One region of the Streptomyces sp. NPDC020597 genome, then DNA from elsewhere that is predicted to be linked to it. Evidence: riboswitches for the same ligand, from Rfam matches in the RefSeq annotation. Region 1 holds a riboswitch; each other region holds the start of a gene.

Region 1 (7,722 bases):
GCATGCACGCCCTGTGGAACGGCTCCTCGTCGTTCGGCGAGCTCGGATTCTTCGCGGTGTACGCGGCGATCATGGTGCCCGCGTTCGGGCTGCTGACCTGGCTGGTGGTGTGGACGCGCCAGCGCGAGCTGCGCACGGTGCGCGAGGAGCTGCCCGCCTACGCGGCCGCCGGCTGGATCGCCCCGGCCGAACCGTTCGCGCTCGGCTCGATGCGGGCCCGGCGGCTGGCCCGGGTGTACGCGGGGCGTCACCTCGGCAGGCCGGCGGCCCGTGCGGTGGCCCAGTACGAGGCGTACGCGACGTCCCTCGCGTTCCTGCGCCACCGCGGCCGGCAGGGACGGGCCGGCGCCGATTTCCTGGTCCGCGAACGGGAGTTGCTGAACGAGCTGTGGCGACGCAAGGACGTCGCCCGTCCCGCGATGGATTACGCGGCCCGCATGACGGCCCCTCCGGTACGGATGCCCCCGCCGCCCTGGCCGGCGTACGGGGCGCCCGGGGTGTACGGGGCGTACGGGTACGGCCAGGGCCCGGCGTACGGCCCCCCGGGTCAGGCGTACGGCCCGGTGCAGGGATACGGCCAGGGCCCGGCATACGCGCACGGGCCGGCGTACGGCCAGAGCCCGGCGTACGGCGGCCGGCCGCACTCCTCCGGAACCGACCACAGGAACGGCCACACACCCTCATACGGGTACGGGTACGGGTACGGGACCGGGACCGGGACCGGACAAGAGCAAGGGCACGGATACGGGTATCCTCCGGGCCCGGGCCCCCGCCCCGCGGCAGACCCCCACCCGTAGAGTCGTCCCCCACCCGTAGGGCCGTCCCCCACCCGTAGGGCCGTGGAGCCGCGCGTCGATCAGGTCACGCCGACGCCTGCGTCAGGCGGGCGACCTCCGCTTCCGTGAGCTCCAGGTCCGCCACCCCGAGCAGCGCCGGGAGCTGCTCGACCGTGCGGGCCGAGGCGATGGGCGCGGCCACCGTCGGCTGCGCGGCGAGCCAGGCCAGGGCGACGGTGGCGACCTGGGTGTCGTGGGCGCGGGCGATCTGGTCCAGCGCGGTGAGGACGCTGCGGCCCCGCGTCGTGTCGAGGTGCTTGGCGGCGCCGCCGGCGCGGGCGCTCTCGACGGTCGTGCCGGGCCGGTACTTGCCGGTGAGGAAACCAGCGGCCAGCGCGAAGTACGGGACGGCGGCGAGGCCGAAACGGGCGGCGAGATCCTGGAGTTGCCCCTCGTAGGTGTCGCGGGAGACCAGGTTGTAGTGCGGCTGCAGTGCGACGTACCGGGCGAGGCCCTCGCGGTCGGAGAACTCCAGGGACTCCTGGAGGCGTTCGGGCGAGATGTTGGAGGCGGCGATGTGCCGCACCTTGCCCGCCTTCACCAGCTCGTCGAGGGCGCCGACGATCTCCTCCACGGGCACTTCGGGCTTGTCGAAGTGCGTGTAGTAGAGGTCGATGTGATCGGTGTCCAGGCGGCGGAGCGAGGCGTCGGCGGCGGCCTTGATGTTGTCGGCGGACAGACCGGGGAAGTCGGGGTGCTGGCTGACCTTGGTGGCGATCACGACGTCGTCCCGGTTGCCCCGGGCCTTCAGCCACCTGCCGACGATGGTCTCGGACTCACCGCCGCTGTTGCCGTCGACCCACGCCGAGTAGGAGTCGGCGGTGTCGACGAAGTTGCCGCCCGCGGCCGAGTAGGCGTCGAGGACGGCGAAGGAGGCCGCCTCGTCCGCGGTCCAGCCGAAGACGTTGCCGCCGAGGGCGAGCGGGAAGACCTCGAGGTCGGAGGAGCCGATGGTGCGCAGAGAAGTCATGCTTCGTCTCAACGGACGCGGCGGGCACGCCATTCCGCGCGGGGCACGAAGAACATGTGAACAAGCGGCAGCCCTGACGTCGGGGGTGGCCGTCAGGGCTGCCGTTGCTCGATGGTCCTGAAAGCTCCTCGAGAGACGACTCAGGCGTCCTCGAGGGAGGGCTCAGGGGTTGAGGCCCTTGCTGCGCAGCCAGGCCGCCGGGTCGATGCCGTCGGCGTTGCCGTTCGGGTGGACCTCGAGGTGCAGGTGCGCCCCGGTGACGTTCCCGGTGGCGCCCACGCGGCCGATCACGTCACCGGTGGCGACCTTCTGGCCGACGCTGACGTTGATCGACGACTGGTGGCAGAACCAGATCTCGGTGCCGTCGTCCAGGGTGAGGATGGTGCGGTAGCCGTAAGCGCCGGCCCATCCGGCCTCGGTGACGGTGCCGGAGTGGACGGCCTTGATGAGCGTGCCGGTGGGCGCGGCGAAGTCGAGTCCGGTGTGGTACCCGGAGGACCACAGGGAGCCGGCCTGACCGAACGTCGAGGTGATGGTGTACGAGGAGGTGGGCAGCGTGTACTGCTTGGCCAGCTCGGCCAGGCGCGCGGCCTCGACCTTGGCGGCGGCCTCCTCGGCGGCCTTCTTCTTCGCGGCGGCGGCCTTGGCCTCCGCCTCCTTCTCGGCCTTGACGACGGCGTCGGCCTTCGCCTTGGCGGCCGCGGCGGCTGCCTTGACCTCGACCTGGGTCTTCTGCGACTCGGCCTGGGCCATGATCCGGCTGCGCAGGGCCTCGCCGGCGTCGGCGACGCTCTGGGCGGTGCCGGCGTCAGCGTCGGTGTCGTTGTCGACGGCGGCCTCGGAGCCGAAGCTCGCCAGGGCGGACGCGGTTTCCGGGGCGGGCTCGTCCTCGGAGATCAGCGAGCCCACGCCGGGCAGGTCCGGCATGGAGATGGAGACCGGGGCCTTGCCGGTGTTGGCGCTGGCCATCCCGCCGGCGCTGACGGCGGCTATGACGCCGACGCCGAGGACGGTGGAGCTGCGGGCGAATCCGCCGCCGCGCTGCTTGGCGACGCGGTGCTTGCCGCGTACCGGGCGAATGGACTCCGCGGTGGGGTTCCACTCCTCCCAGGGGCCCTCGTCGGTGCGGTGGCCGCCGTAGCCGAAGGTCTCGGTGGAGGGTCGGGCCGGCGCGTACGGGGCCTCGGGGGCAGGCGGGTTGGACGCCACGCGGGCGCACTCCTTTCCTTCCGTCGCCTACCGGGTTAGCTGACGGGTTCGGAGTCGGAAGGTCTCCTACGCGCGTATACCGGCCGTGGACTCTGCGAGTTCACGGAGGCTTCCGCGTGATTCACCCCAAGGTGGTGGTTCCCCGGTTCCCTTACGGGATTCGGCGCGTGCGCGCGCGGAGCCGGCTCTGGTGCCGGCTGGGACGGCCGCGCTGCGTTATCGAACGTTAATAGACCCGGGGGTGCGTTTCCAAGCTCTTCTGCTTGATCAATAACATTTCTGGCCTGGACTTTCGGGCCAGCAGCGGTGAAAAACGGGCGAGTTGCCCCTCGTCCGCCGCGCATCACCCGTCACACGCGTAGCGACGGCGCCCCGGCCCCGGCGCACAGGGCGGCCGGGCGGTCACGAAGGGTCACGATGCGCCCCCGGAGTGGCGCTGGGTGGCACTGGGCGGCGCGGAGTGGTCCGGGGCAAAAGCACCGAGGGCCGGAACCCTTTCAGATTCCGGCCCTCGGCCTTCAGTAGCGGGGACAGGATTTGAACCTGCGACCTCTGGGTTATGAGCCCAGCGAGCTACCGAGCTGCTCCACCCCGCGTCGTTGTGTCTCAAGTGTACGTCATCCGGCGGACGCCGAGCACCAGGGTTTGTCGCGGCCCGGCCCCGGCCTCACAGCAGGTGCCGGTTCGGGGCCTTCGCCCGCTCCTCGTGCTCCGGCAGCACGAGGACGTCGACGCCCGCGGCCGCCAGCAGGCCGGTCCCGTCCGCCGCCGCCACGAAGGTGTCCGGCTCGCGCCACGCCGTGACGACCCGGCGCACACCGGCGTCCAGGATGAGGCGGGCGCACGGGGCGGGACGGGAGGAGCGGCGGGCGCACGGCTCCAGGCTCGTGTAGACGGTGGCGGCGGCCAGCCCGGGGTCGGCCGGGTCGAGTTTGGCGAGCGCCGCCTCCTCGGCGTGCACGACCGGGTCGCCGGCCTCGCGGGAGTGCCCGCGGGCGAGCTCCGTGCCGTCCGCGGCGACGATCACCGCCCCGACGCTGAACGCGGTGTCCGAGGGCGGGCACTGGGCGGCCAGCTCGCAGGCGAGGGCCAGCCAGTGGCGGTCGGCCGCGGCGGCGAGCGGTCCGGCGCCGGGGGCGGTGGGCTCGTAGCGGTGCAGGACGACGTCCTCGATGCGCCGCGTCTCCACCAGCCGCAGCCGTCCGCCCTGGTAGCCGCCCGGCCCGAAGAGGCGGGGCGCGTCCGGGTCGCCCACGAACAGCGGGGCGAGGACGAGCTGGAGTTCGTCGGCGAGCCCCTGCTGGAGCAGCTGGGTGTGGACGGTTCCGCCGCCCTCGACCATGAGGCGCCGGACGCCGAGCTCGTCGTGGAGGTGCGTGAGGAGGCGGCGCCAGTCCAGCTCGGGGCCGAGCGGGACGACGTGTGCGGCGATGCCGAGCGCGCGGGCCCGTTCGGCGCCCTTCTCGGTCGTGTACACGGCCTTCTCGCCGCCCGTGTGCCAGAAGTTCGCCGCCGGGTCGAGGTCGCCGGAGCCGCTGACGGTGACCTTGAGCGGATAGGCGGGCCGGCCGGCGGCGACCCGGACGGCGCGCCGCTCGGGGGAGTTCACCAGGAGCCGGGGGTTGTCGGCGCGGATGGTGCCGGCGCCGATGAGGATGGCGTCCACGGAGGCCCGTACCGCGTCGACGCGGTCGAAGTCGGCGGGGCTGGAGAGCAGCAGGCGTTCGGGCGTGGTGTCGTCCAGGTAGCCGTCGAGGGAGACGGCGGCGGACAGCAGGACGTACGGGTACGGCATCGGCGTGCTCCCGGGCTCGGTCCGACGGCGGTCTTGCGTGGACGTCTTGGTTCAAGTTTGAAACAACCTACACTGGGTGCATGACGACTCGCTGGCTCACCCCCGAGGAGCAGCGCGCCTGGCGCGCCTACGTTGCCGGCTACCTCCTGCTGGAGGACGCGATCGACCGGCAGCTCCAGCAGGAGGCCGGCATGCCCCACCTGTACTACTCCATCCTCGCCAACCTCTCGGAGATCCCGGAGCGCCGACTGCGGATGACCGAGCTCGCGGAGCAGCTGAAGATCACCCGTAGCAGGCTGACCTATGCGGTGTCCCGGCTGGAGAAGGACGGGCTGGTGCGGCGCGAGGAGTGCCGCTGGGACAAGCGCGGCACCGTCGCGGTCCTGACGGACGAGGGCATGGCGATCCTGCAGAACCTCGCACCCGGCCATGTCGAGACGGTCCGCGCCGGCCTGTTCGACCGGCTCACCCCCGAGCAGGTGGGACAGCTCGAGGGGATCTTCACGCAGGTCGTCCGGGGTTTCCAGGAGGACGCGGGCGGCGAGGCCGGACCCGAGGAGCTCCCGTGGCGGCGGCGTTCGTCGCCCTGCTCCGGAACGCCGGGGACCCCGGGGGCCTCCGGGGTCTCGTGAGCCACACCACAAACCCGTTGCTTCAAATTTAAAGCATGGGGTAGGGTCTCGTTTCGTCGGTGTTGCTTCAAATCTGAAGCAACACCCGGCCCAGTGTCACCCTGTCAACGCCCTCCGGACCCGGGAGCCCCTCATGCCCGACACCCCCGCCGCCACCCAGCGCGCCCGCGTCCGGGTTCCGCTCCGCTTCCACGACGGCTACTCCGTGGACGCCGAACTGGTCACCTTCCACGGCCTCGTCGACGGCCAGGAGCACGTCGCCATCGTCCTCGGCGAGCCGGCCGCGGGCTCGGTCCCGCTGGTCCGGCTGCACTCCGAGTGCCTGACCGGCGACGCGTTCGGCTCCGCCCGCTGCGACTGCGGCCCCCAGCTGCGCGAGGCGGTCGAGCGGATAGCGGCGACGGGCGGTGTCCTGCTCTACCTCCGCCAGGAGGGCCGCGGCATCGGCCTCTACAACAAGCTCGACGCGTACGCCCTCCAGGACCAGGGCCTCGACACCTACGAGGCGAACGCCGCGCTCGGCCTGCCCGAGGACGACCGGGACTACACGGCGGCCGCCCAGATGCTGCGCGCCCTCGGCATCACGTCCCTGGATCTGCTGTCCAACAACCCCGACAAGGCAGAGCAGTTGCGGGGTCTGGGCATCGACGTCCAGGACCGTGTGCCGACCGGCGTCTTCACCACCCCGCACAACGTCCGCTACCTGCGAGCGAAGGTCCTGCAGACCCAGCACACGCTGCCGCTGGCCTCCCTCACCGGCCTCAGCGCGGTCTGACGCCTCCGGCGTCCGGCGCGGGCAGGCGCATGCCCCGGGACTCGGCGACGCGCAGGGCGTCCCTCAGGCACTCGGCGAGCCGAAGTCCCGCGTAACGCACCTCGGTGTACGGCGACGCGGGATCGTCCAGCAGCGGGCGGGCGAGTCCGAGCACGTCGACGGCCAGGGCGAGCTGCTGGGCCTCCAGCTCGTCGGCGAGACGAGAGAGACGGCTGCCCTGGTCGTCGGTCACCAGGTAGCAGGGTTTCCCTTCGGGGGACGGCCAGGGCAGGAGCCGGGGGGACGAGGAGAAGGCCGGCTTCGTCACGCGGCCACCTCCCGCGCGCCGATGAGGTGCCCGTCCAGGTCGATCCCGAAGTCGGCGGCCAGGACGAGGGCAGGCCGACGACGCTGCCGGAGCGCGGCCTCCCGATCGTGCGCGGCGAGGAAGGGGCGCACGAGAACGGACTCCGCGCCGTCGAGTGAGCCGACGAGCCCGTACGGGGAACGGTGGAGGGGGAGGCGCGGCTCCACGGGTACGGGGTCGTGCCGTACGGCGGTGAAGTGCAGGCAGAGCCGGGGCCGTTGACGGTGGGTGCGACGCCGTTTCCCGGTGCCGGGCGCGAGGAGAAGACGCACCCACTCGAGGGTGCGACGGATAAGGTCGTGCATGTCGACGCTCCTACTTAAGCGTTGGCCACGCCCCGGGAGGTCTGCTCACCTCGCCGGGGTCTTTCCATCCTGGAAGCTACACCGCTCTGCATCCCTCTACATACAAGTACAGAGGGATCCACACGATCGTGCACATCACTGCCGCTCTACGTTGGACAAATGAGCGATACAGAAGAGTCGGACGCCACCCTGGACCCGATGAGCGCGCGGCCTCTCTACGTACAGCTGGCCGACGTCATCGCCAAGAAGATCGCCACCGGCGAGCTGGCTCCGGACAGGCCGATCCCCTCGGAGAACCACCTCGCCGAGGAGTACGGCGTGGCGCGACTCACCGCACGGCGGTCCGCACAGGAACTCCGGGAGCGCGGGCTGATCGTCACCGTGCGCGGCAAGGGGTCCTTCGTCGTCGAGCAGCCGTCCGGCGACGCACCACGGGAGAGCGACCCGGACGCCTGACGACCGAGGCGGCTGCCGGGTCTGGCCGGCACACGCGGTCGGCCGTCACTGAAGTGCGGCCCGGAGAAGACGGGCCGTCCGGTCTGCCTGGTCGGCCGTCACCCACTGCGCCTCGGGCCGCCGGAGCAGCTCGAAGACGCCTGGCCCCCGGTGCTCCGGCCGCAGGTCGGCCATGCGCGGCACGATGTGGAAGTGCACGTGCGCGAAGCCTTCGGCCTCGGCGAACTGGACGACGTAGGTCTTCGCGCAACCCGTCACCTCCCGAAGGGCCCGGGAGAGCTTGACCTGCCACGTCCCCAGGGTGGACGCCTCGGCGTCGGTGAGGTCGTGCACTGCGGCGACGTGGCGTCGGGGAAGCAGCACCAGCCAGCCGGGAACCGCCGTGTTGAAGGAGTGGG
Region 2 (7,722 bases), on a different contig from region 1:
CGCGGCGCACACCGCACGCGCGATCCGTGCCACGTCCTCGTCCGACGTGACGTACGGCGGCATCGTGTAGACGAGATCGCGGAACGGCCGCAGCCAGACGCCCTCGCGCACGGCCGCCGCGGTGGCCGCCCGCATGTCCACCTCGTGGTCCAGCTGGACGACCCCGACGGCGCCGAGAACCCGTACGTCCCGCACGCCCGGGAGCCCCGACGCCGGCGCGAGCCCCTCCCGCAGGCCCGACTCGATCCGCTTGACCTCCGCGAGCCAGTCCTGTCCGAGCAGCAGCTCGATCGACGCGCAGGCCACGGCCGCGGCGAGGGGGTTGCCCATGAACGTCGGACCGTGCGCCAGCACCGGCACCTCGCCCCGCGAGATCCCGTCGGCCACCCGCGCGGTGCACAGCGTCGCCGCCATCGTCAGATAACCGCCGGTCAACGCCTTGCCCACACACATCACATCCGGCGTGACCGAGGCGTGCCCCGCCGCGAACAGCGCGCCCGTACGGCCGAAACCGGTCGCGATCTCGTCGAACACCAGCAGCACGTCGTGCGCGTCGCACGCCTCGCGCAGCACCCGCAGATAGCCGGGGGAGTGGAACCGCATCCCCCCCGCGCCCTGCACCACCGGCTCCACGATGACCGCTGCCAGCTCGTCGGCGTGCCGTTCGACGGCCGCGCGCAGCCCTTCGGCGTACGCCTCGTCGTACTCCGCCGGGGGAGCGTCCACGAAGACCTGCCGGGGCAGCACCCCGGTCCACAGGTCGTGCATCCCGCCATCGGGGTCGCACACGGACATGGGCTGCCAGGTGTCGCCGTGATAGCCGCCGCGCCAGGTCAGCAGGCGCCGCTTGGCCGGACGGCCCAGCGAACGCCAGTACTGCAGGCACATCTTCACGGCGACCTCGACCGACACCGAACCGGAGTCGGCGAGGAAGACGTGCTCGAGGCCTTCGGGCGACATGTCGACGAGCAGCTTGGCCAGCCGGACGGCGGGCTCGTGGGTGAGCCCGCCGAACATGACGTGACTCATCCGTCCCAGCTGCTCGCGCACGGCGTCGTTGAGCACCGGGTGGTTGTAGCCGTGGATCGCCGACCACCAGGACGACATGCCGTCGACCAGCTCGCCCGAGCCGTCCGCCATCCGCAGCCGGATCCCGCTCGCCGACTCCACGACGAGCGGTTCGGCCCGGCCGGGCATCGGACCGTAGGGGTGCCACACATGCCGCCGGTCGAGTTCCAGCAGCTCCGGCACGCCGAGCGGGGACGGCTCAGGCATTGGGCGCGAGGTCGGTGCCGGCGCCGCGGCGGCGCACGGCGACCAGGTCGGTGCGGGCCTCCCCGGCGGCCGCCGCGGCGGCGGGGGCGGTCGCCGCAGCGGGTACGGAGCCGCAGACGCCGCCCTCGTGCGACCCGCAACCCGCCAATTCCTCGGAGCCGCAGCCGCCGCCCGCGTGGGACCCGCAGCCGCCCCGCGCCGCCCGGTGGCCGGGCAGCGTGACCTGGTCCGCGCCCTCCACCTCGAAGCCGGCGTCCGCGATCATCTCCAGGTCGGCCTTGCCCGCCTGGCCCTCGGTCGTGAGGTAGTCGCCGAGGAAGATCGAGTTGGCCAGGTGCAGCGCGAGCGGCTGCATCGTGCGCAGATGGACCTCGCGCCCGCCCGCGATGCGGACCTCGACGTCCGGGCAGACGAACCGCACCATGGCCAGGATGCGCAGGCAGCGCTGCGGGGTGAGGTTCCACTCCTTGGCGAGCGGGGTGCCCTCGACCGGGATGAGGAAGTTGACCGGCACCGAGTCCGGGTCCAGCTCGCGCAGCGAGTAGACGACGTCCACCAGGTCCTCGTCCGTCTCGCCCATGCCGGCGATCAGACCCGAGCAGGCCGACAGGCCCGCCGCGTGCGCCTTGGTGACGGTGTCCACCCGGTCGGCGTAGGTGTGCGTGGTCGTGATCTCCCCGTACGTCGACTCCGACGTGTTGAGGTTGTGGTTGTAGGCGTCGGCGCCCGCCTCGCGCAGCCGCTCGGCCTGGCCGTCGGAGAGCAGACCCAGACAGGCGCACACCTCGACGCCCTCGTTCTGTTCCTTGATCGCCTTGATGGTGTCGGAGACCCGGTCGACGTCCCGGTCCGTCGGCCCGCGCCCGGACGCCACCAGACAGACCCGCTTGGCGCCCCCGGCGAGACCGGCCGCGGCGGCCTGCGAGGCCTCCTCGGGCTTGAGCCAGGTGTACTTCAGGATGCCGGCCGTCGAGCCCAGCCGCTGGGAGCAGTACGAACAGTCCTCGGGGCACAGGCCCGACTTGAGATTGACGAGGTAGTTGAGCTTCACCCGTCGCCCGAACCAGTGCCGGCGCACCTTCCCGGCCGCGGCCACCACGTCCATCACGTCGTCGTCGGAAGTGGCGAGGACGGCCAGAGCCTCCTCGCGGGTCGGCAGCTCGCGCCGAAGCCCCTTGTCCACCAGCGTGTTCAGCAGGTCCATGAGAGCCGATCCTGTCCTACGCACCCGCTCCGGGCCAAGGTAGGGATCACACAACACACCCGGTTCGACGTGTGGGTATTGCCACACCGTGGGCGGGCGGCCCTGCCGCTAGGGTCTGTCCGCTACCTACAAAGCCCCGGAGGACCCATGGCGTTCGGCTGGATCGACGAGCAGGCGGAGCTGCGCCGCCGGGCCGGACTCGTACGGACGCTGAGGCCGCGCCCGGCCGACTCTCCGCTGCTCGACCTCGCGAGCAACGACTACCTGGGTCTGGCCCGTCATCCCGAGGTCGTCGAGGGCGCCGCGGACGCCGCCCGCACCTGGGGCGGCGGCGCCACCGGCTCCCGCCTCGTCACCGGCACCACCGAGCTGCACGGCGAGCTGGAGCGGGAGCTGGCGGACTTCTGCGGCTTCGAGGCGGCGCTGGTCTTCTCCTCCGGCTACGCGGCCAACCTCGCCGCCGTCACCGCGCTGGCCCCGCACGGCTCGCTGATCGTCTCCGACGCGGGCAACCACGCCTCGCTCATCGACGGCTGCCGGCTGGCCTGGGGCGCCGTCCAGGTCGTCGCGCACGCCGACCCGGAGGCCGTGCGCAAGGCGCTCGACGCCCACGACGGACCGGCCGTGGCCGTCTCCGACGCGGTCTTCTCGGTCGACGGCGACGCGGCCCCGCTGGCCGGTCTCGCCGCGGCCTGCCGGGAGCACGGCGCCGGACTCGTCGTCGACGACGCCCACGGACTGGGCGTGCTCGGGGACGGCGGCCGGGGGACCGCGCACGCGGCCGGTCTCGCCGGCGCCGGCGACGTCGTCGTGACGCTCACGCTGTCCAAGTCGCTCGGCAGCCAGGGGGGCGCGGTGCTGGGCCCCGCGCGGGTGATCGAGCACCTGGTGAACGCGGCCCGCACGTTCATCTTCGACACGGGCCTGGCCCCGGCGGCGGCGGGCGCCGCGCTGGCGGCCCTGCGGCTGCTGCGCCGGGAGCCGGAACGCGCGGCACGCGCGCGTGCGGTGGCGGCCGAACTGCACGCCCGGCTGACGGCCGCGGGCCTGGAAGCGGTGCGTCCCGACGCCGCGGTCGTCTCGGTGCGTGCTCCGTCCCCGGAGGAGGCTCTGCAGTGGGCGGCGGACTGCCGCACGGCAGGCCTGGCCGTGGGCTGCTTCCGACCCCCTTCCGTGCCCGACGGGATCTCACGCCTGAGGCTCACCGCCCGTGCGGACCTCTCCGGGGCCGAGGTGGAACGGGCGGTGCGGGTGATCGGCGGGACGCGGCCGTGAGTCGGCGGGACAGGGCCGTGGGCCGCCGGTGACGGAGGGCGCCTTGCGGCGTCGTCAGCTGCGGCTCGGTCGGCGGAGCGCGGCGGTGAAGCCCGTCCAGCTCTCGGGGGAGAAGAGCAGGGCGGGGCCGGCCGGGTTCTTGGAGTCGCGCACGGCGAGCAGACCGGCCCAGGGGCCGCGGTCGGGCCGGGCGGTCTCGACGCAGTTGTTGGCTCCGGTGCTGTAGCTGCTGCGCAGCCACCGCATCGGCGGGAGAGGGTCGGGACCGGTACGGGAAGGTACGTTCCGCGGTACTGCGGACATGGTGCCTCCTTATGCGCCGCCGGCGAGAGCGGCGAGGTGATCCGATGATTCCCCGGGCGAAAGGGCTTGCGCCCTAAGGGCGTTGAAGGCCTGGGCATAGGCCTGGAGGTCTTCTTTCCGTTCGAGATAGAGGCTACTCGTCAAGTGGTCGAGAACAACCACATCCAGATCAGAAGTGCGCGAAAATGAAAAGATAACGAAAGGGCCGGTTACCCCGATATGCGCACCCGCCCTGAACGGCAGCACTTGAAGACTCACGTGCGGCATTCGGGAGGCCTCCGCAAGCCGTCGCAGCTGGTGCGCCATCACCTCGGGACCGCCCACCTCGCGGCGCAGCACCGACTCGTCGAGCACCGCGCTCAGCTCCAGCGGCGGCTGGGCGCGCAGCACGTCCTGGCGGGCCAGCCGCACCTCCACCAGGGCGTCCAGCTGCTCCTCGTCGAGGCCCTCGACGGCCGCCAGGGTCACCGCGCGTGCGTACTCGGGCGTCTGCAGCAGACCCGGCACCACGGTCGTCTCCAGCGTGCGCATCGCGCTGGCCTGGGACTCCAGGCTGATGAAGTCCCGGTAGGCGGGCGGCAGCACCCCGCGGTAGGCGTGCCACCAGTGGTCCCGGCCGCCGCCACCGCCGGCGCCGGAGTCGGCGCCCGCCAACGCCAGCATCAGCTCCCGCAGTTGCGGATCGGCCACCCCGTAGACGTCGAGGAGTAACCGCACATCGGCCGGTTTCGATCCACTGGTGCCGGTCTCGATACGGCTCACCTTGGACTGGTGCCAGCCCGCGAGCCGGGCCGCCTCACCGCTGGTGAGGCCCGCCTGGGCGCGTAAAGTGCGCAGTTCCGCGCCCAGCTTGCGGCGGCGCACCGCCGGTCCGTGCTGCACGGGCTTCTCCTTACTCCTGACAGGCCGAGCAAATACGCTCTGTCGTCGCAGAGTTCACCGCATCGAGCGACAGATATATGCACATCTTGGTGGATCGCCACCCGTGACCGGCGTCGTGATGGCAGTCTGGCGAAGAAGCACCAGTCCGGGACCGTACTCGAACGATCCGCGCCGTATCGGGCTCCGGTCCCGTGGGAAAGGTACGACGTCGCCATGGCAGATCACCTGGAAGCAACCGTCACTCTGCCGAGCGATCCCGCCTCGGTCTCCACGGCCCGCGCGTTCGTGGTCGGCGCCCTCGGCGAGTGGGGCCTGCCGGCGGACGCCGAGGCGGCCGACACCGTCCGCCTGATCGTCTCGGAACTCGCCACCAACGCCGTGCAGCACACCTTCGGTCAGTCACCCACCTTCACGGTGGACCTCGTGCTCGACCGCGACGAACGTCTGAGCATCGGCGTGACCGACAGCCACCCGCGCTTTCCGCAACGACTGCCGGCCGCCGTCCAGCAGGACAACGGCCGAGGCATGGTGATCATTCGCTGGCTGACCGCGGAGGCCGGCGGCAGACTCAGGGTGCGGCCCACCCGGGAGGGCGGCAAGACGGTCATCGTCGAGCTCCCGTGGGCCGTCCCGGCGGCGGAGCCTGCTGCCGGAGTCCTGGCGGTCCCGGCGGTCCCCGCGGAAGGCGAGCTCCCGGGGCGGTGAGGGCGTGTCAGGACGCCGTACACGGCCCCGGGAGGTCCGGATGGGCCCGGCGGCTCGGCCGGACCCGGCAGATCGGCGCCAGGTCCCGTCGGACCCGGCGGATCGGCGCCCCGGGCCTAGCGGACCCGGCCGTACCAGACGCTCTTGGTCCAGATCTTCTGCAGCTTCACCACGTCCCCGGTCTTCGGCGAGTGCCAGATCTTGCCCTTACCCGCGTAGATCCCGACGTGGTACACGTTCGACCCCGAGTGGAAGAACACCAGGTCGCCCGCCTTGCGGCTGGACGCCGAAATGTGCTTCGTCTTGTTGTACTGCTGGGCCGCCGTCCGCGGCAGACTCTTGCCCGCCTTCTTGAACGAGTACATCGTGAGCCCCGAGCAGTCGAACCTCTTCGGCCCGGTGGCCCCGTACTTGTACGGCGCACCCTTCTTGGAAGCCGCGACCTGCAGCGCCTTCGTCGCCGGTGTGGCGGCCGCGGCATCCGGAGCGAGCCCCGGGACCACGACCGTGCCGCCGACGGCGGCGATGGCGAACGCCGAGGCCGTACCGGCCCGGGCCATGAGCGACGGGACACGATTGAGCGCAGTCATGCGCAACCCTTCGTCAGCCGCCTGTGAAGGATGACCTGTCGGATTCGGGCTGGCGAAGTTGCCCGGCCGCGTCAGCGGCTTCACCCCAAGGGCTGCTCGGCCCGGTCATGGCGTGACCGTTCCGGCGACCCGTCGTGCTTGGGTCCTCCACTCCTGCCGATGCACTCCTGTCGACCGGTCATCCGGGAGGCGGCAGGACTCGGCGTCCACCCGGACCGCCCCGCCGCTTGTGGCGGGGGCTTGTCGTCAGTCAGGGATCTTGGCTCACGGATGTCCGAAAATCCCAACGGAACCGGGGATTTGTGGGGTTACTCACCACTCACCCGTTCGGGTGAACACCCTGACGGGTGATCAGGTGGCGCGCCGTCTCAGGGGCTCCCACCAGCGGCGACGTCTTCTGTTCCGCTCGAAGAGCGCCCTTTCGCGCAAGTTCTGGGCGTCCGGGGGAACAGTAGACGTTCTGCCGAACGGGGGTACGCCTTCTGGGCCGTTTCGACTCCGGCCCGGACGTCACGTCCGAGTCGGGAGTCGTCCTCGCCGAGGGCGCCCGTGCCGCCGGCCGCCGGAGCCGCGAGCCGTACCCGGTCAACTCCCGGAGGCCGGCGGCAGCGTGACGCGCGCCGTGCGGCGCTCCCCGTCCAGGACGCGCAGCGCCCGTGCGAGCGTCGGCGCGTGCAACTCGCTCTCCCCCCGCTGGTGCATCAGCGTCAGCGCGTCGCGCAGCGCGGCCGCCTTGCTCACCAGCGCCTGGGCGGCGCGCAGTCCGCGGTAGGTGTCCGTGTGGTGGGCGGGGTTGATGCGGCCGAGCAGGTCGACGACGTCGAGGTAGCCGTCGATCAGCTCGGCCTCCGCGCGGGTCAGCGCGGGCAGCGGCGGCAGTTCGGGCACCATCGCCGGCTCACCTCCCGTCCTGCGTCCCGGACGGCGCCTTGCGGCTCGGGATGATCCCGTCCACCAGGCCGTACTCCACCGCCTGCGGGGCGGTGAGGAACATGTCGCGCTCGATGTCCGCGGTCACCTGCTCCGGGGTGCGCCCGGTGTGCCGCACGAGCATCTCCTCCAGGGTCGCGCGGGTGCGGGCCAGCTCCTCGGCCTGGACGGCCAGGTCGCCGGCCTGCCCCTCGACCGGCTCGGGCAGCGAGGGCTGGCGGATCGTCATCCGCGCCCCCGGCAGGCTGAACCGCTTGCCCGGCGTGCCCGCGGCCAGCAGGACCGCGGCCGACGTGCCCGCCTGCCCCAGGCAGGTCGTCGACACGTCGCACGTGACGAACCGGATCGTGTCGTACAGAGCCGTCATCGCGCTGAACGAGCCGCCGGGGGAGTTGATGTACAGCGCGATGTCCCGGTCCGGGTCCTTGTGCTCGAGGTACATGAACTGGGCCGTCACGTCGTTCGCCGAGACGTCGTCGACCGGGGCCCCCAGGAACACGATCCGCTCCTCCAGCAGCTTGGAGTACGGATCCATCGTGCGGCGGTGCCCCGAACTCG
Region 3 (7,722 bases), on a different contig from region 1:
CACCAGCCCGCGCTGGCTCTCGCAGCGAAGCTGATGGCGCGCACCCGGACGGCCGGGCTGGACGTGCCGCTGCCGGCCGCCGAGGGCATCGGCTACGAACTGCTCGCCCTCGCCGCCCGGGCCGAGTCGCAGGGCGTGGACCCGGAGGCGGCGCTGCGGGCGGCGGCCCGCGCCTACCGGGACGCGATCAGGGTCACCGAAGGCCTCCCCGACCGCCCGGCCCCGCCCTCGTCCCAGGGCGAGGGAGCGTGACCGTGCACCTCGGGAAGCCCGCTACCGTCGGGGAGTGACCGACCCGACCCATCCGGCCGACCCGGCCGACCCGACCCGCCCGACCGAACGGACCGACCCGGCCCGGTCGTCCCGCCGGTCCCCGGCCGACGCGCCGCCCGCGCCCGAGCTCTTCACCTGGGAGTTCGCCACCGACCCCTACCCCGCCTACGCCTGGCTGCGGGAGCACGCCCCGGTGCACCGGACCGCGTTGCCGAGCGGGGTCGAGGCCTGGCTGGTCACCCGGTACGCCGACGCCAGGCAGGCCCTCGCCGACCCGCGGCTGTCCAAGAACCCCGCACATCACGACGAGCCCGCCCACGCCCGGGGCAGGACCGGCATCCCCGGGGAGCGCAAGGCCGAGCTGATGACCCATCTGCTCAACATCGACCCGCCGGACCACACCCGGCTGCGGCGACTCGTGAGCAAGGCCTTCACCCCGCGCCGCGTCGCCGAGTTCGCGCCGCGCGTGCAGGAGCTGACGGACCGGCTGATCGACCGGTTCGCCGCCGAGGGCCGTGCCGACCTCATCCACGACTTCGCCTTCCCCCTGCCCATCTACGCGATCTGCGACCTGCTGGGCGTCCCCGAGGAGGACCAGGACGACTTCCGCGACTGGGCCGGGATGATGATCCGGCACGGCGGAGGTCCCAGAGGCGGCGTCGCCCGGTCGGTGAAGAAGATGCGCGGCTACCTGCTGGAGCTCATCCACCGCAAACGCGCCGGACTCCCCGACGAACCCGCGCCGGGCGAGGACCTCATCTCGGGTCTGATCCGCGCCTTTGACCACGGCGAGCACCTCACGGAGAACGAGGCCGCCGCGATGGCCTTCATCCTGCTGTTCGCCGGCTTCGAGACGACGGTGAACCTCATCGGGAACGGCATGTACGCCCTCCTGACCCATCCCGCACAGCGCGAGGCCCTGCAGCGGTCCCTCACCGAGGACGGCGGCGACCGGGCCCTGCTCGCCACCGGCGTCGAGGAACTGCTCCGCTACGACGGCCCCGTCGAACTCGCCACCTGGCGGTTCGCGACCGAGCCCGTCGCCATCGGAGGCCAGGACATCGCACCCGGCGATCCCGTCCTGGTCGTGCTGGCCGCCGCCGACCGCGACCCGGCCCGCTTCACCGACCCCGACACCCTCGACCTCTCCCGCCGTGACAACCAGCACCTCGGCTACGGACACGGCATCCACTACTGTCTGGGTGCCCCGCTGGCCCGGCTGGAGGGCCAGACCGCGCTCGCCACCCTGCTCACCCGGCTTCCAGACCTCCGACTGGCGGTGGAACCGGCGGAGTTGAGGTGGCGCGGCGGCCTCATCATGCGCGGCCTGCGCACGCTGCCGGTCGAGTTCGCCCCGGTGTCCGCCGCCGGCTCCGGCGCCTGACGGTCGTGTCACGAACAGTGCGGACCTGACGGAACGTCAGCCGGATTGTGACCATGAGGCGGAGCAAAGGTGACCGATCCTCAAGTCTGTGATCTTCACGTGATCTGCGCGGCATTAACTTGTGACAAGTGATCGTCTGCCGATACGTTCACTCGTCAGCGCGACGCGTCAGATCACTCGCCCGCGCCGGCACTGCTGTCCAGAGAAAGGCCCTCGCATGCTCTCCGGGAACGGTCGTCACCGTCGCCCCCGCCAGGCCCCCGCGCTGCTCGTCGCGGCCGGGGTGACCGGCTCCGCCATCGCCATCCCGCTGCTCGCCGCCTCCGGCGCGAGCGCCGCGGACGGCACGGTGTGGGACAAGGTGGCGCAGTGCGAAACCGGGGGCTCGTGGAGTGCCGATGACGGCGGTGACGGCGAGTCCGGCGGCCTGAGCCTGACCCTGCAGGACTGGAAGGCCTACGGCGGGCTCGACTATGCGGCGAGCCCCGATCTGGCCAGCCGCAACCAGCAGATCGCCGTGGCGCAGAAGGTGCTCGCGGCCAAAGGCGTCGGCGCGTGGGGCACCTGCGGGCTGACCTCCGGGCTCACCAAGGAGAACGGCGCGCTGGCCGTGGACACCGGCGTGGCGGGCGATTCGTCTGGTTCATCCGGATCGTCGGGTCTGTCGGACCTGTCGAGAGGCTTGTCGGGTTCCTCGGGGTCGTCGAGCTCCTCCGATTCGGGCAAGGGCTCGACCGACTCCAGCGGTTCGACCGATTCATCTGACTCGTCCGCATCGCCCGACCCGTCCGGCAATTCCTCGAGTTCGCCCTCGGCGTCGCCTTCGTCGCCTTCGTCCTCTTCTGCCGCCGTGGGCGACTCCGACGGCACCGGTCGTCAGGGCGACCCGCAGGCGGCCGACGGCTCGACCGCGGGTACTTCGAAAGCGGATGACTCGGACAAGTCGGTCCAGGATGTGGGTTCCTGGAATCTCGTCGACACCGGTTCCCTCGGCTCCGGCCGCCATCGAGGCACCACGGCCGACGAGGCGGCGGTGGAGGGCGCCGACGTCGGGGCCGGCGGTGCGTCCACCGCCTCGACGGGCCGGCATGCCGCGGCCGGCTATGTCGTCCAGGAGGGCGACTCTCTCGCCTCCATCGCCGACTCCCTTGGCCTCCACGGCGGATGGCGCGCCCTCTACGCCGAGAACAAGGACGTCATCGGCCCCGATCCGAGCGACATCGCCCCCGGTCAGACCCTCGACACAGGGGTCCAATAGGGCGCAAAGCCCAAGAAAAACAGCGGGAGTTCACGTCACGCTTCGCGTCGAATGTCCGATTTGGCGAAAGTGTGGGATGAGTCTCAGAAGCCCTGATCGTCTTTGAAATTCCGCGGATCGCGTGTCTACGGTCGTGACCGCTCGGCAACCCGAGCCCCGGCCGTCGCAACGCCGAATCCTGCCAGCGGCAGCCCGGGAACAGTCGTCGCGTCAAGCGCCGTAGGCAGGAGCGGGGGACCCAAGGTAAGTGCCGCACCGGGAAGTCACCGGAGCGGCTTGGGGTGAAGTCACCCCTCCACGGAGCGAGGTCTCCGACGGAGGAGTGGCCGGGCAACTCACTTGGCCCGAACCCGACAGCTCACCTCGCAGGCGTCGGTGAGGGGATCCACCATGCTGTTTTCCGGTAAGGGCAAGCACCGTCGTCCGTCCAAGGCCACCCGCGTCGCCGCTCTCGCCGGTGTCACCGGCGTCGCCATCGCCGCCCCGCTGATGGCGGCCGGCAACGCCTCCGCCGCCACCGCCTCCGAGTGGGACGCGGTCGCCCAGTGCGAGTCCGGCGGCGACTGGTCCATCAACACCGGCAACGGCTACTACGGCGGCCTGCAGTTCTCGTCCTCCACCTGGGCCGCGTACGGCGGCACGCAGTACGCCTCGCAGGCCAACCAGGCCTCCAAGGCCCAGCAGATAGCCATCGGCGAGAAGGTCCTCGCGGGTCAGGGCAAGGGCGCCTGGCCGGTCTGCGGCAAGGGCCTGTCCGGCGCCTCCTACGACGGGGGCGGCGCCGCCTCCTCGAACTCGGGCTCCTCGAGCTCCTCGGACAGCGGCAGCAGCTCCCGCTCGACCGAGCAGAAGAGCAGCTCCCGCTCCACCGACCGTCCGGCGGCCGCCAAGAAGTCCAAGACGGTCACCACGCCGACCGGCAAGAAGGTCAAGAAGGGCGACGGCGAGTACAAGGTCGTCAAGGGCGACACCCTCAGCTCCATCGCCGAGAAGCACAAGGTCAAGGGCGGCTGGCAGAAGCTGTTCCAGCTGAACAAGGACATCGTCCAGGACGCCGACCTCATCTACCCGGGTCAGCAGCTGCACCTGAAGTGACAGCCGGCTGCCGACGCCGACGAGGCCGCTGAGCCCTCCCGGTGAAGGCCGGTCGCCTGAGGGCCTCGTGAAGGTCTCCTCGCCCCCACCCCCATGGGCCCCCCGTCCCGGTGCGTGTTCCCCCGTACGCACCGGGACGGGGTTTTTCTTGCGCCCCGCGGGCGGTCGTCGCCCGCCCGCCCCGTTCCGCGCGCTGTTTGCGCGGTCTTCCGGGCGGCTTTTCCCAGCCGCTTTGTTCCGGACAGGAACAATGTGTACGGTCGGACCGTCCACGGGACGGTCGGTCGGTGGCCGACGCTCCGGAGACGGTTAGGCTCTAGGCGCAAGGCCACGCGCCGCGCACTTTCAGCGTCACATCCCATGAAGGAGATGCTCGTGCCGTCCATCGACGTCGTCGTAGCCCGGGAAATCCTGGACTCCCGAGGCAACCCCACGGTCGAGGTCGAGGTCGGCCTCGACGACGGCAGCACGGGTCGTGCCGCCGTCCCGTCCGGCGCCTCCACGGGCGCCTTCGAGGCCATCGAGCTGCGCGACGGTGACCCGAACCGCTACCAGGGCAAGGGCGTCGAGAAGGCGGTCCTCGCCGTCATCGAGCAGATCGGCCCGGAGCTCGTCGGCTACGACGCCACCGAGCAGCGCCTGATCGACCAGGCCATGTTCGACCTGGACGCCACCGACAACAAGGGCTCCCTCGGCGCCAACGCGATCCTCGGCGTCTCGCTCGCCGTCGCCCACGCCGCCTCCGAGGCCAGCGACCTCCCGCTCTTCCGCTACCTGGGCGGCCCGAACGCGCACCTGCTGCCCGTTCCGATGATGAACATCCTGAACGGCGGCTCGCACGCCGACTCCAACGTGGACATCCAGGAGTTCATGATCGCCCCGATCGGCGCGGAGTCCTTCTCCGAGGCGCTGCGCTGGGGCGCCGAGGTCTACCACACCCTCAAGAAGGTGCTGAAGACCAAGGGCCTGTCCACCGGCCTCGGCGACGAGGGCGGCTTCGCCCCGAACCTCGAGTCCAACCGCGCCGCGCTCGACCTCATCATCGAGGCCATCCAGCAGGCCGGTTACGTCCCCGGCGAGCAGATCGCGCTCGCGCTCGACGTCGCCGCGTCCGAGTTCTACAAGGACGGCAAGTACGAGTTCGAGGGCAAGTCCCGCTCGGCCGCCGAGATGACCGAGTACTACGAGGAGCTCGTCTCCGCGTACCCGCTCGTCTCCATCGAGGACCCGCTGTACGAGGACGACTGGGCCGGCTGGAAGGTCATCACCGACAAGCTGGGCGACAAGGTCCAGATCGTCGGCGACGACCTCTTCGTGACCAACCCGGAGCGCCTGGCCCGCGGCATCGAGGAGGGCTCCGCCAACGCCCTGCTCGTCAAGGTCAACCAGATCGGCTCGCTGACCGAGACCCTGGACGCCGTCGAGATGGCCCAGCGCAACGGCTTCAAGTGCATGATGTCCCACCGCTCCGGCGAGACCGAGGACGTCACCATCGCCGACCTCGCCGTCGCGGTGAACTGCGGTCAGATCAAGACCGGCGCCCCGGCCCGCTCGGACCGCGTCGCCAAGTACAACCAGCTGCTGCGCATCGAGGAGATCCTCGACGACGCCGCGGTGTACGCCGGCCGCTCCGCCTTCCCGCGGTTCCGCTCCGCGAACCACTGAGCACGGCCCGAGGCTGACCCCACCCGGGGTAAGGCCTAGCCAGTCGCACGAACGTCCCCGTACTCGGTCCCGTACCGTGTGCGGGGACGTACGCACGTGGGAGACGGGAGGCGCAGCACATGGCCGTGAAGGACCGGGACCGTTTCTCCACCGCGACCAGGATCAAGCTGCTCGGCGAACAGACCGCGGCCCGCGTGTACCGGTCGCAGACCAAGCGCCAGGCCCGCCGCTCCCGCCTCACCGGCCGCGCGGCCCTGCTGGCCCTCGTCCTGTGCACGCTGATCGTGGCCCTGGCCTACCCGATGCGCCAGTACGTCTCCCAGCGCGCCGAGATCGCCGACCTGGAGCGCGAGAAGCAGCAGGCCGGCGAGCGCGTCGAGCAGCTGCGCGACCTCAAGGCGCGCTGGCAGGACGACGCGTACGCCGAGCAGCAGATCCGGCTGCGGCTGCACTACGTGCTGCCGGGGGAGACCGGATACATCGTCGTCGACCCGGACGCCGCCCGGCAGTCGCGCGCCGAACTCGGGGCGGCCGACCGCCCCTGGTACTCCAATGTCTGGGACGGGGTCGACAAGTCCGACGCCTCTGACCACTGACCGACCGACCGACTGACCGATGGAAAGACAGGCATGCAGACGCCCCCGCCGACCACTCCGCGCACCGAGCCCACCGACGCGGACGTCGAGGCCTTCAAGCAGCAGCTCGGACGCCCGCCGCGCGGCCTGCGCGCGATCGCGCACCGCTGCCCGTGCGGTCAGCCGGACGTCGTCGAGACGGCCCCCCGGCTGCCCGACGGCACCCCCTTCCCGACGCTGTACTACCTGACGTGCCCGAAGGCCAACTCGGCGATCGGCACGCTGGAGGCGAACGGCGTGATGAAGGAGATGACGGAGCGGCTGCAGTCCGACCCCGAGCTCGCCGCCTCCTACCGGGCCGCGCACGAGGACTACGTCCGGCGGCGGGACGAGATCGAGGAGCTGAGGAACTTCCCCAGCGCGGGCGGCATGCCGGACCGCGTGAAGTGCCTGCACGTCCTGGTGGCCCACTCGCTGGCCGCGGGCCCGGGCGTGAACCCGCTCGGCGACGAGGCGCTGGAGATGCTCCCCGAGTGGTGGCGCAAGGGCGCCTGCGTGACCCTTCCCCAGCCGGTCGAGGGGGAGGCCCCGTGACCCGGGTCGCCGCCGTCGACTGCGGCACGAACTCCATCCGGCTGCTCGTCGCCGACGCGGACCCCGAGACCGGCGAACTCGTCGACCTGGACCGCCGGATGACGATCGTCCGGCTGGGCCAGGGCGTCGACCGCACCGGCCGGCTCGCCCCCGAGGCGCTGGAGCGGACGTTCGCCGCCTGCCGGGAGTACGCGGCCGCCGTCAAGGAACTCGGCGCGCAGCGGCTGCGGTTCGTCGCCACGTCCGCCTCCCGGGACGCCGAGAACCGGGAGGAGTTCGTGCGCGGGGTGCTGGACATCCTGGGCGTCGAGCCCGAGGTCATCACCGGCGACCAGGAGGCCGAGTTCTCCTTCACCGGCGCCACGAAGGAGCTCACCGGCCGCGACGACCTGGCCCGGCCCTACCTGGTGGTGGACATCGGCGGCGGCTCCACGGAGTTCGTCGTCGGCGACGACCGGGTGCGCGCCGCCCGCTCGGTCGACGTCGGCTGCGTGCGGATGACCGAGCGGCACCTGGTCGTGGACGGCAGGGTCACCGACCCGCCGTCCGAGGAGCAGATCGCGGCGATGCGGGCCGACATCGAGGCCGCCCTCGACGTCGCCGAGCGGACGGTCCCGCTGCGCGAGGCGCACACCCTGGTCGGCCTGGCCGGTTCGGTCACCACGGTCTCCGCGATCGCCCAGAAGCTGCCCGGGTACGACTCGGCGGCCATCCACCACTCGCGCGTCTCGCACGACGAGGTCCGCGCGATCACCGGGCGGCTGCTGCGTTCCACGCACGCCGAGCGTGCCGCGATCGGCGCGATGCATCCCGGACGGGTGGACGTGATCGGGGCGGGCGCGCTGGTGCTGCTGGCGATCATGGAGCGCACCGGTGCG
Region 4 (7,722 bases), on a different contig from region 1:
TGGATCTCCGACAGCCCGAAGCGCTCCATCAGGCGCTCCTTGGCCTGCGCGCTGTTCTCGCTGGAGCGGATCAGCCGGATGACCTCGTCGATGTCGACGAGGGCCGTCAGCAGACCCTCCACCAGGTGCAGCCGGTCACGGCGCTTGGTGCGGCGGAACTCGCTGCGGCGCCGCACGACGTCGAACCGGTGGTCGAGGTAGACCTCCAGCAGCTCCTTCAGGCCCAGCGTGAGCGGCTGGCCGTCCACCAGCGCCACGTTGTTGATGCCGAAGGACTCCTCCATCGGCGTCAGCTTGTAGAGCTGCTCCAGGACCGCCTCGGGCACGAAGCCGTTCTTGATCTCGATGACCAGGCGCAGACCGTGCGCCCGGTCCGTGAGGTCCTTGACGTCGGCGATGCCCTGGATCTTCTTCGAGCCGACCAGGTCCTTGATCTTGGCGATGACCTTCTCGGGGCCGACCGTGAAGGGCAGTTCGGTGACGACCAGGCCCTTGCGGCGGGCCGTGACCGTCTCCACCGCGACCGTGGCACGGATCTTGAACGTGCCGCGGCCGCTCTCGTAGGCGTCGCGGATGCCGGAGAGGCCGACGATCCGGCCGCCGGTCGGCAGATCGGGGCCCGGGACGAACTTCATCAGGGCGTCCAGGTCCGCGCCGGGGTAGCGGATCAGATGGCGGGCTGCCGCGACGACCTCGCCCAGATTGTGCGGCGGCATGTTCGTGGCCATGCCGACCGCGATCCCGGACGCGCCGTTGACCAGCAGGTTCGGGAAGGCGGCGGGCAGCGCCACCGGCTCCTGCTCCTGCCCGTCGTAGTTCGGCGCGAAGTCGACCGTGTCCTCGTCGATCGACTCCGTCATCAGGCTCGTCGCCGCGGCCTGGCGGCACTCCGTGTACCGCATGGCGGCCGGCGGGTCGTCGTTGCCCAGGGAGCCGAAGTTGCCGTGGCCGTCGACGAGCGGCAGGCGCATGGAGAAGGGCTGGGCCATGCGCACCAGGGCGTCGTAGATCGAGGAGTCGCCGTGCGGGTGCAGCTTGCCCATGACCTCGCCGACGACACGGGCGCACTTCACATAGCCGCGCTCCGGGCGCAGGCCCATCTCGTTCATCTGGTAGACGATGCGGCGGTGCACCGGCTTCAGGCCGTCACGGGCGTCCGGCAGGGCGCGGGAGTAGATGACCGAGTACGCGTACTCGAGGAAGGAGCCCTGCATCTCGTCGACGACGTCGATGTCGAGGATCCGCTCCTCGTACGAGTCGTCGGGCGGCGGGGTCTTCGTGCTGCGGCGGGCCATCGCTGCCGGCTCCTTGCTGGGGCGTGTGACGGGATCTGACGCGGACCATTGTGGACCGTGGCACTGACAGGGCGGGCGAGGACCCGGCGTCGGCCCTTGGGCCCCGCCCGCGAAGCCGCCTCGTCCACGGCTGCCCGCAGGCTACGCGATCTCGCTCTCGGCGTATGTCGTCCGGGAACTTCGCCTCCTGTCCGCACGCTTGCATACAGTGACAGGACCGGCAGGAAAACCGCGGTTTCGACGACCGCGTCCGCGATCGGAAGGGACGTACATGCCCATGGGTCACACGGCCACAGCCCAGGCAGGCTCCGGGGGCCTGACAGCGACCGAGCACCGCCTGGCCAACGGCCTGCGTGTGGTGCTCTCGGAGGACCACCTGACCCCCGTGGCGGCGGTGTGCCTCTGGTACGACGTCGGCTCACGCCATGAAGTCAAGGGCCGTACCGGCCTTGCTCACCTTTTCGAGCACCTCATGTTCCAGGGGTCGGGCCAGGTCAAGGGCAACGGTCACTTCGAGCTCGTCCAGGGTGCGGGCGGTTCGCTGAACGGCACCACCAGTTTCGAGCGCACCAACTACTTCGAGACCATGCCCGCCCACCAGCTGGAGCTCGCCCTCTGGCTGGAGGCGGACCGCATGGGATCCCTGCTCACCGCGCTCGACGACGAGTCGATGGAGAACCAGCGCGACGTCGTCAAGAACGAACGCCGCCAGCGCTACGACAACGTCCCCTACGGCACGGCCTTCGAGAAGCTGACGGCCCTCGCCTACCCCGACGGCCACCCCTACCACCACACGCCGATCGGCTCGATGGCCGACCTGGACGCGGCGACGCTGGAGGACGCGCGGGCGTTCTTCCGCACGTACTACGCGCCCAACAACGCGGTCCTGTCGGTGGTCGGCGACATCGACCCGGAGCAGACGCTCGCCTGGGTCGAGAAGTACTTCGGCTCCATCGCCGGGCACGACGGCAAGCCCGAGCCGCGTGACGGCTCCCTGCCCGACGTCATCGGCGAGCAGTTGCGGGAGGTCGTCGAGGAGGAGGTGCCGGCCCGCGCCCTGATGGCCGCCTACCGTCTGCCCGAGGACGGCACGCGCGCGTGCGACGCCGTCGACCTGGCGCTCACCGTCCTCGGCGGCGGCGAGTCCTCCCGTCTCTACAACCGGCTCGTGCGCCGCGACCGTACGGCGGTGGCGGCCGGCTTCGGCCTGCTGCGGCTCGCCGGGGCGCCCTCCCTGGGCTGGCTGGACGTGAAGACGTCCGGCGACGTCGAGGTGCCCGTCATCGAGGAGGCCATCGACGAGGAGCTCGCCCGGTTCGCCGAGGAGGGCCCCACCGCCGAGGAAATGGAGCGCGCCCAGGCCCAGTTGGAGCGCGAGTGGCTCGACCGGCTCGGCACGGTCGCCGGCCGCGCCGACGAACTGTGCCGGTTCGCCGTCCTGTTCGGCGACCCGCAGCTCGCCCTCACCGCGGTCGAGCGTGTGCTGGACGTGACGGCCGAGGAGGTGCGGGAGATCGCCGAGGCCCGCCTGCGTCCCGACAACCGCGCGGTGCTCGTCTACGAGCCCACCGCCGCCGAAGCCCCCGCCGACCAGGACGAGAACGAGGAGGCGGCCCGGTGACCGAGCTCGCCACGATGGACTTCCACCCCCAGCCCCAGGCGGGCGAGGCCAAGCCGTGGGCGTTCCCGGCGCCCGAGCGTGCCGCCCTGGCCAACGGCCTGACAGTGCTGCACTGCCACCGCCCCGGCCAGCAGGTCGTGGCCGTCGAGATCCTGCTCGACGCCCCGCTGGACGCCGAGCCGGCCGGTCTCGACGGCCTCGCCACGATCATGGCGCGCGCCTTCACCGAGGGGACCGACAAACACTCCGCCGAGGAGTTCGCCGCCGAACTGGAGCGCTGCGGCGCCACCCTGGACGCGCACGCCGACCACCCCGGCGTCCGCATCAGCCTCGAGGTCCCGGCCTCGCGCCTGACCAAGGGCCTCGGTCTGCTCGCGGACGCCCTCAGGGCGCCCGCGTTCGCCGACAGCGAGATCGAGCGCCTCGTGCGCAACCGCCTGGACGAGATCCCGCACGAGCTGGCCAACCCCTCCCGGCGCGCTGCCAAGGAGCTCTCGAAGGAGCTGTTCCCGGCCACCGCCCGCATGTCGCGTCCGCGCCAGGGCACGGCCGAGACGGTCGAGAAGATCGACTCCGCGGCCGTCCGCGGCTTCTACGACAAGCACGTCCGCCCGGCGACGGCCACCGCCGTGGTCGTCGGCGACCTCACCGGCGTGGACCTGGACGCACTCCTGGGCGACACCCTGGGCGCCTGGACGGGCTCCGCAGCCGAGCCCCGGCCCGTGCCGCCGGTCACCGCCGACGACGCCGGCCGGGTCGTCATCGTGGACCGCCCGGGGGCCGTCCAGACGCAGCTGCTGATCGGCCGGATCGGCGCCGACCGGCACGACCGCGTGTGGCCCGCCCAGGTGCTCGGCACCTACTGCCTCGGCGGCACCCTCACCTCCCGCCTGGACCGCGTCCTGCGTGAGGAGAAGGGCTACACCTACGGCGTCCGCGCCTTCGGGCAGGTCCTTCTGTCCGCCCCGGACGGCTCGGGCGCCGCGATGCTCGCCATCAGCGGCTCGGTCGACACCCCGAACACCGGCCCGGCGCTGGACGACCTGTGGAAGGTGCTGCGCACCCTCGCCGCCGAGGGGCTGACCGACGCCGAGCGCGACGTCGCCGTGCAGAACCTGGTGGGGGTGGCGCCGCTGAAGTACGAGACCGCGGCGGCCGTCGCCAGCACGCTGGCCGACCAGGTCGAACAGCACCTGCCCGACGACTACCAGGCGACGCTGTACCGGCAGCTCGCCGCAACCGGCACGGTGGAGGCCACCGCGGCGGCCGTGAACGCCTTCCCGGTGGACCGCCTGGTGACGGTCCTGGTGGGTGACGCGGCCCAGATCAAGGCGCCCGTCGAGGCCCTGGGCATCGGCGAGGTGAAGGTCGTGTCCGCCGAGTAGCCGAGGATCGCCGCGGCAACGGCACGCACCCGCAGAGGCCCTGGTCGACCGAGTGTCACCAGGGCTTCTGTTTGTCCGAATTGAGGCGGACGTTGCCTGTCTGCCCTGTGGGATGCGCTACAAAAACCGTGATCCGTTTGAGGATTGATCCCTTCGCCGCTTAGCTTCATCCGGGCTGTCCGTCAGGCACTGCGCCGCAAGCCGCGGCACCGGACAGTCATCGCCGAGTCCCCGTACGGCGCGAGCCAGGGGAGCCGGGGACCCACTTGTGAAGTCCCTGGGGTGAATCGGACGCCCGCGTGTACACGAGGGTGTCCGTAGGAGACCTTCCTGCTCCGAACCCGTCAGCTAACCCGGTAGGCGAGAGGGAAGGAAAGGACACCTCTGACTTCATGGCGTTCACCTGCGCCACCGGGAAGCACCGCCGGCCCAGCCGGATGCAGCGCTCCACCGCTCGCGCGGTCGGCGTGGCGGCGCTCACCGGCACCGGCGTGATGGCCTCCGTCGCCTCCGCCCCGGCCTTCGCGGCCGAGCCCACCCCCGAGCAGACCGGTCTGATCCCCGTCGTCACGGCGGGCGAGTCCGTGGCCGAGTCGGTCGCCGACCAGGTCGACGAGCAGGTCGCCGCACAGAAGAAGGCCGCCTTCGAGGAGGCCGCCCGCCAGGCCGCCGCGAAGAAGGCGGTGGAGGAGCGCGAGGCACGCGTGCGTGCCGCCCGTGAGGCCGAGCGCAAGCGGCTCAACGCCTTCGTGTCGCCGATCACCGGCTCCTACGTCTCCACCGGCTACCAGGCCAGCAGCTCGCTGTGGTCCTCCGGCAGCCACACCGGCGTCGACTTCCACGCCGCCAGCGGCACCACCGTGCACGCGGTCGGCCTCGGCACCGTGGTCGAGACGGGCTGGGGCGGCGCCTACGGCAACCAGATCGTCATCAAGATGAACGACGGGACGTACACGCAGTACGGTCACCTGTTGTCCATCGAGGTGTCGGTGGGCCAGACGGTCACCCCGGGCCAGCGCATCGGGCTGTCCGGCGCGACCGGCAACGTCACCGGAGCGCACCTGCACTTCGAGGCCCGCACGACCCCCGAGTACGGCTCGGACATCGACCCGGTCGCCTATCTCCGCAAGCACGGCGTCAACGTCTGACGACCGACGGCGACAGATCGTTCGGCCCCGGCCCCTCGGCCGGGGCTTTCGCCGTTTTCGGGGCCCCGCTGTCCAAAAAATATCCCTGGATTCCGGCTCCCCGTCGGAAATTCCCGCTCATTGCAATAGAGTCACGGAACACACGTCAACCGTCGACGTTTCACGGGGATTAAGGCGGAGGTCCGTCATGCGAATTCCGGCGCACTCGGTGTGCACGGCCATCCGGGACGACATCGTCGCGGGTGTCTACGAACGCGGCAGCCGCCTCACCGAGGAACTCCTCGCCCGTCGCTACGGCGTCTCGCGCGTCCCTGTCCGCGAGGCGCTGCGCACCCTGGAGGCCGAGGGCTTCGTCGTCACCCGGCGGCACGCGGGCGCGTGTGTGGCGGAGCCGACCGAGCAGGAGGCGGCGGACCTGCTGGAGATGCGGCTGCTGCTGGAGCCGCTCGGCGCCTCCCGGGCCGCCCAGCGGCGCACGGAGGCCCATCTGAAGGTGCTGCGCGGGCTCGTCCGGCTGGGCCAGGAGCGGGCCAGGAGGGGCAACAGCGAGGATCTGCGCTCCCTGGGGGGCTGGTTCCACGAGACGCTCGCCCAGGCCTCCGGAAGCCCTGCCCTCGCGTCGATGCTCACCCAGCTCCGGCACAAGATCGCCTGGATGTACGCGGTGGAGGCGCCGGCGGACCCGGTGGAGTCCTGGGCGGAGCACGGCGCCATCGTCGACGCGGTGACGCGCGGCGACGGGGATCGCGCGCGGGCGGTCACCGCGCTGCACACCGAGCGCACGACACTCGCGCACCGGCTGCGCTTTTCCAAAGGACCGGAGCGGGCCGACCGTGTGAGGACTTCGCAACCTCCCGTAAACATGACGGGTCTGCGGCATTAACACGGGAGCCGTATACAAAGAAGGAGTAATTCGCGGGGGATTATTTCTGCTGCCCGTGCACGGGAATTGCGAAGGGCTCGCCCGAGAATTCGGACGAGCCCTTCACCGCATAACGCGGCGGTGCTCAGACGGTCTCGGGGAGTTCCTCGAGGCCTTCGGCGACCAGCTTCGCCAGCCGGTCGAGCGCGGCGTCCGCGCCCTCGGCGTCGGAGGCGAGGACGATCTCCTCGCCTCCCTGGGCGCCGAGGCCGAGAACGGCCAGCATGGAGGCCGCGTTGACGGGGTTGCCGTCGGCCTTGGCGATCGTCACGGGGATGCCTGCGGCCGTGGCGGCCCGGACGAAGATGGAAGCGGGGCGGGCGTGGAGGCCCTCGGCCCAGCCGACGTTGACGCGGCGCTCAGCCATGTGATGCTGCCCTTCGGTGTCTCAGGTTGTCTAGACCAGTGTTCCACAAGTGAAGCGTGTGAGGGACGGTCCCTGGGTGTCCCCTCACCGTGCGGTCCCCGGATCGCGGCCTCGACCCGGCGTGCGCCCTCCAGACTGCCTCGCGCCGTTGTCGGAAGCGAGCCGTAGTCTGGGCCCCATGCAGAGCGCGTCGGACCGGCACGAGTACCCCGCCCACTGGGAAGCCGACGTCGTGCTGCGCGACGGCGGCGCCGCGCGCGTACGCCCGATCACCGTCGACGACGCCGAGCGCCTGGTCAGCTTCTACGAGCAGGTGTCGGACGAGTCGAAGTACTACCGCTTCTTCGCGCCCTACCCGCGCCTGTCCGCGAAGGACGTCCACCGCTTCACGCACCACGACTTCGTGGACCGGGTGGGACTCGCGGCCACGGTCGGCGGCGAGTTCATCGCCACCGTGCGCTACGACCGCATCGGCGCCGACGGCATGGCCGCCTCCGCGCCGGCCGACGAGGCCGAAGTGGCCTTCCTCGTCCAGGACGCCCATCAGGGACGAGGTGTGGCCTCCGCCCTCCTCGAGCACATCGCGGCCGTCGCGCGCGAGCGCGGCATCCGCCGCTTCGCCGCCGAGGTGCTCCCCGCCAACAACAAGATGATCAAGGTGTTCACGGACGCCGGCTACACCCAGAAGCGCAGCTTCGAGGACGGCGTCGTCCGCCTGGAGTTCGACCTCGAGCCCACCGAACGCTCCCTCGCCGTGCAGCGCGCGCGGGAACAGCGTGCCGAGGCGCACTCCGTGCGGAGGCTCCTGACGCCCGGCTCCGTCGCCGTCGTCGGCGTCGGTCGCGCCCGGGGCGGGGTCGGCAGGAGCGTCCTCGGCAATCTCCGGGAGGCCGGGTTCACCGGACGCCTGCACGCCGTGAACCAGGCCTTTCCCGAGGATCTGAAGGAACTCGACGGGGTGCCCGCCCACCGCTCCGTGCGGGA

Evidence for each region. Region 1 has a riboswitch for cyclic di-AMP ahead of ACH4ZA_RS10785 (M23 family metallopeptidase). Riboswitches for the same ligand answer to the same signal wherever they lie in the genome.
Region 2: another riboswitch for cyclic di-AMP. It lies ahead of ACH4ZA_RS14420 (C40 family peptidase); the one in region 1 lies ahead of ACH4ZA_RS10785 (M23 family metallopeptidase).
Region 3: another riboswitch for cyclic di-AMP. It lies ahead of ACH4ZA_RS08175 (transglycosylase family protein); the one in region 1 lies ahead of ACH4ZA_RS10785 (M23 family metallopeptidase).
Region 4: another riboswitch for cyclic di-AMP. It lies ahead of ACH4ZA_RS22110 (M23 family metallopeptidase); the one in region 1 lies ahead of ACH4ZA_RS10785 (M23 family metallopeptidase).

What each region holds. Positions count from the first base shown of each region.
Region 1 is NZ_JBIRUL010000004.1:462,979-470,700, reverse strand. It holds gene ACH4ZA_RS10795 (PrsW family intramembrane metalloprotease) at 1-797, shown strand, start outside; gene ACH4ZA_RS10790 (aldo/keto reductase) at 862-1,806, opposite strand; gene ACH4ZA_RS10785 (M23 family metallopeptidase) at 1,969-3,015, opposite strand; cyclic di-AMP (ydaO/yuaA leader) riboswitch at 3,023-3,191, opposite strand; tRNA gene ACH4ZA_RS10780 (tRNA-Met) at 3,538-3,611, opposite strand; gene ACH4ZA_RS10775 (dihydrofolate reductase family protein) at 3,683-4,810, opposite strand; gene ACH4ZA_RS10770 (MarR family winged helix-turn-helix transcriptional regulator) at 4,891-5,442, shown strand; gene ribA (GTP cyclohydrolase II) at 5,576-6,217, shown strand; gene ACH4ZA_RS10760 (hypothetical protein) at 6,204-6,524, opposite strand; gene ACH4ZA_RS10755 (hypothetical protein) at 6,521-6,868, opposite strand; gene ACH4ZA_RS10750 (GntR family transcriptional regulator) at 7,028-7,324, shown strand; gene ACH4ZA_RS10745 (HIT family protein) at 7,370-7,722, opposite strand, start outside.
Region 2 is NZ_JBIRUL010000007.1:39,280-47,001, forward strand. It holds gene ACH4ZA_RS14390 (adenosylmethionine--8-amino-7-oxononanoate transaminase) at 1-1,275, opposite strand, end outside; gene bioB (biotin synthase BioB) at 1,268-2,479, opposite strand; gene ACH4ZA_RS14400 (8-amino-7-oxononanoate synthase) at 2,627-3,754, shown strand; gene ACH4ZA_RS14405 (DUF397 domain-containing protein) at 3,809-4,057, opposite strand; gene ACH4ZA_RS14410 (helix-turn-helix transcriptional regulator) at 4,067-4,939, opposite strand; gene ACH4ZA_RS14415 (ATP-binding protein) at 5,153-5,644, shown strand; gene ACH4ZA_RS14420 (C40 family peptidase) at 5,761-6,234, opposite strand; cyclic di-AMP (ydaO/yuaA leader) riboswitch at 6,238-6,449, opposite strand; gene ACH4ZA_RS14425 (hypothetical protein) at 6,820-7,125, opposite strand; gene ACH4ZA_RS14430 (ATP-dependent Clp protease proteolytic subunit) at 7,133-7,722, opposite strand, start outside.
Region 3 is NZ_JBIRUL010000003.1:453,544-461,265, forward strand. It holds gene ACH4ZA_RS08160 (nucleoside triphosphate pyrophosphohydrolase) at 1-252, shown strand, start outside; gene ACH4ZA_RS08165 (cytochrome P450) at 287-1,657, shown strand; gene ACH4ZA_RS08170 (transglycosylase family protein) at 1,875-2,915, shown strand; cyclic di-AMP (ydaO/yuaA leader) riboswitch at 3,121-3,302, shown strand; gene ACH4ZA_RS08175 (transglycosylase family protein) at 3,306-4,010, shown strand; gene eno (phosphopyruvate hydratase) at 4,380-5,675, shown strand; gene ACH4ZA_RS08185 (septum formation initiator family protein) at 5,795-6,271, shown strand; gene ACH4ZA_RS08190 (DUF501 domain-containing protein) at 6,305-6,844, shown strand; gene ACH4ZA_RS08195 (Ppx/GppA phosphatase family protein) at 6,841-7,722, shown strand, end outside.
Region 4 is NZ_JBIRUL010000012.1:114,755-122,476, forward strand. It holds gene ACH4ZA_RS22095 (DNA topoisomerase (ATP-hydrolyzing) subunit A) at 1-1,295, opposite strand, end outside; gene ACH4ZA_RS22100 (pitrilysin family protein) at 1,567-2,916, shown strand; gene ACH4ZA_RS22105 (pitrilysin family protein) at 2,913-4,301, shown strand; cyclic di-AMP (ydaO/yuaA leader) riboswitch at 4,513-4,679, shown strand; gene ACH4ZA_RS22110 (M23 family metallopeptidase) at 4,694-5,449, shown strand; gene ACH4ZA_RS22115 (GntR family transcriptional regulator) at 5,637-6,332, shown strand; gene ACH4ZA_RS22120 (HPr family phosphocarrier protein) at 6,457-6,738, opposite strand; gene ACH4ZA_RS22125 (GNAT family N-acetyltransferase) at 6,917-7,722, shown strand, end outside.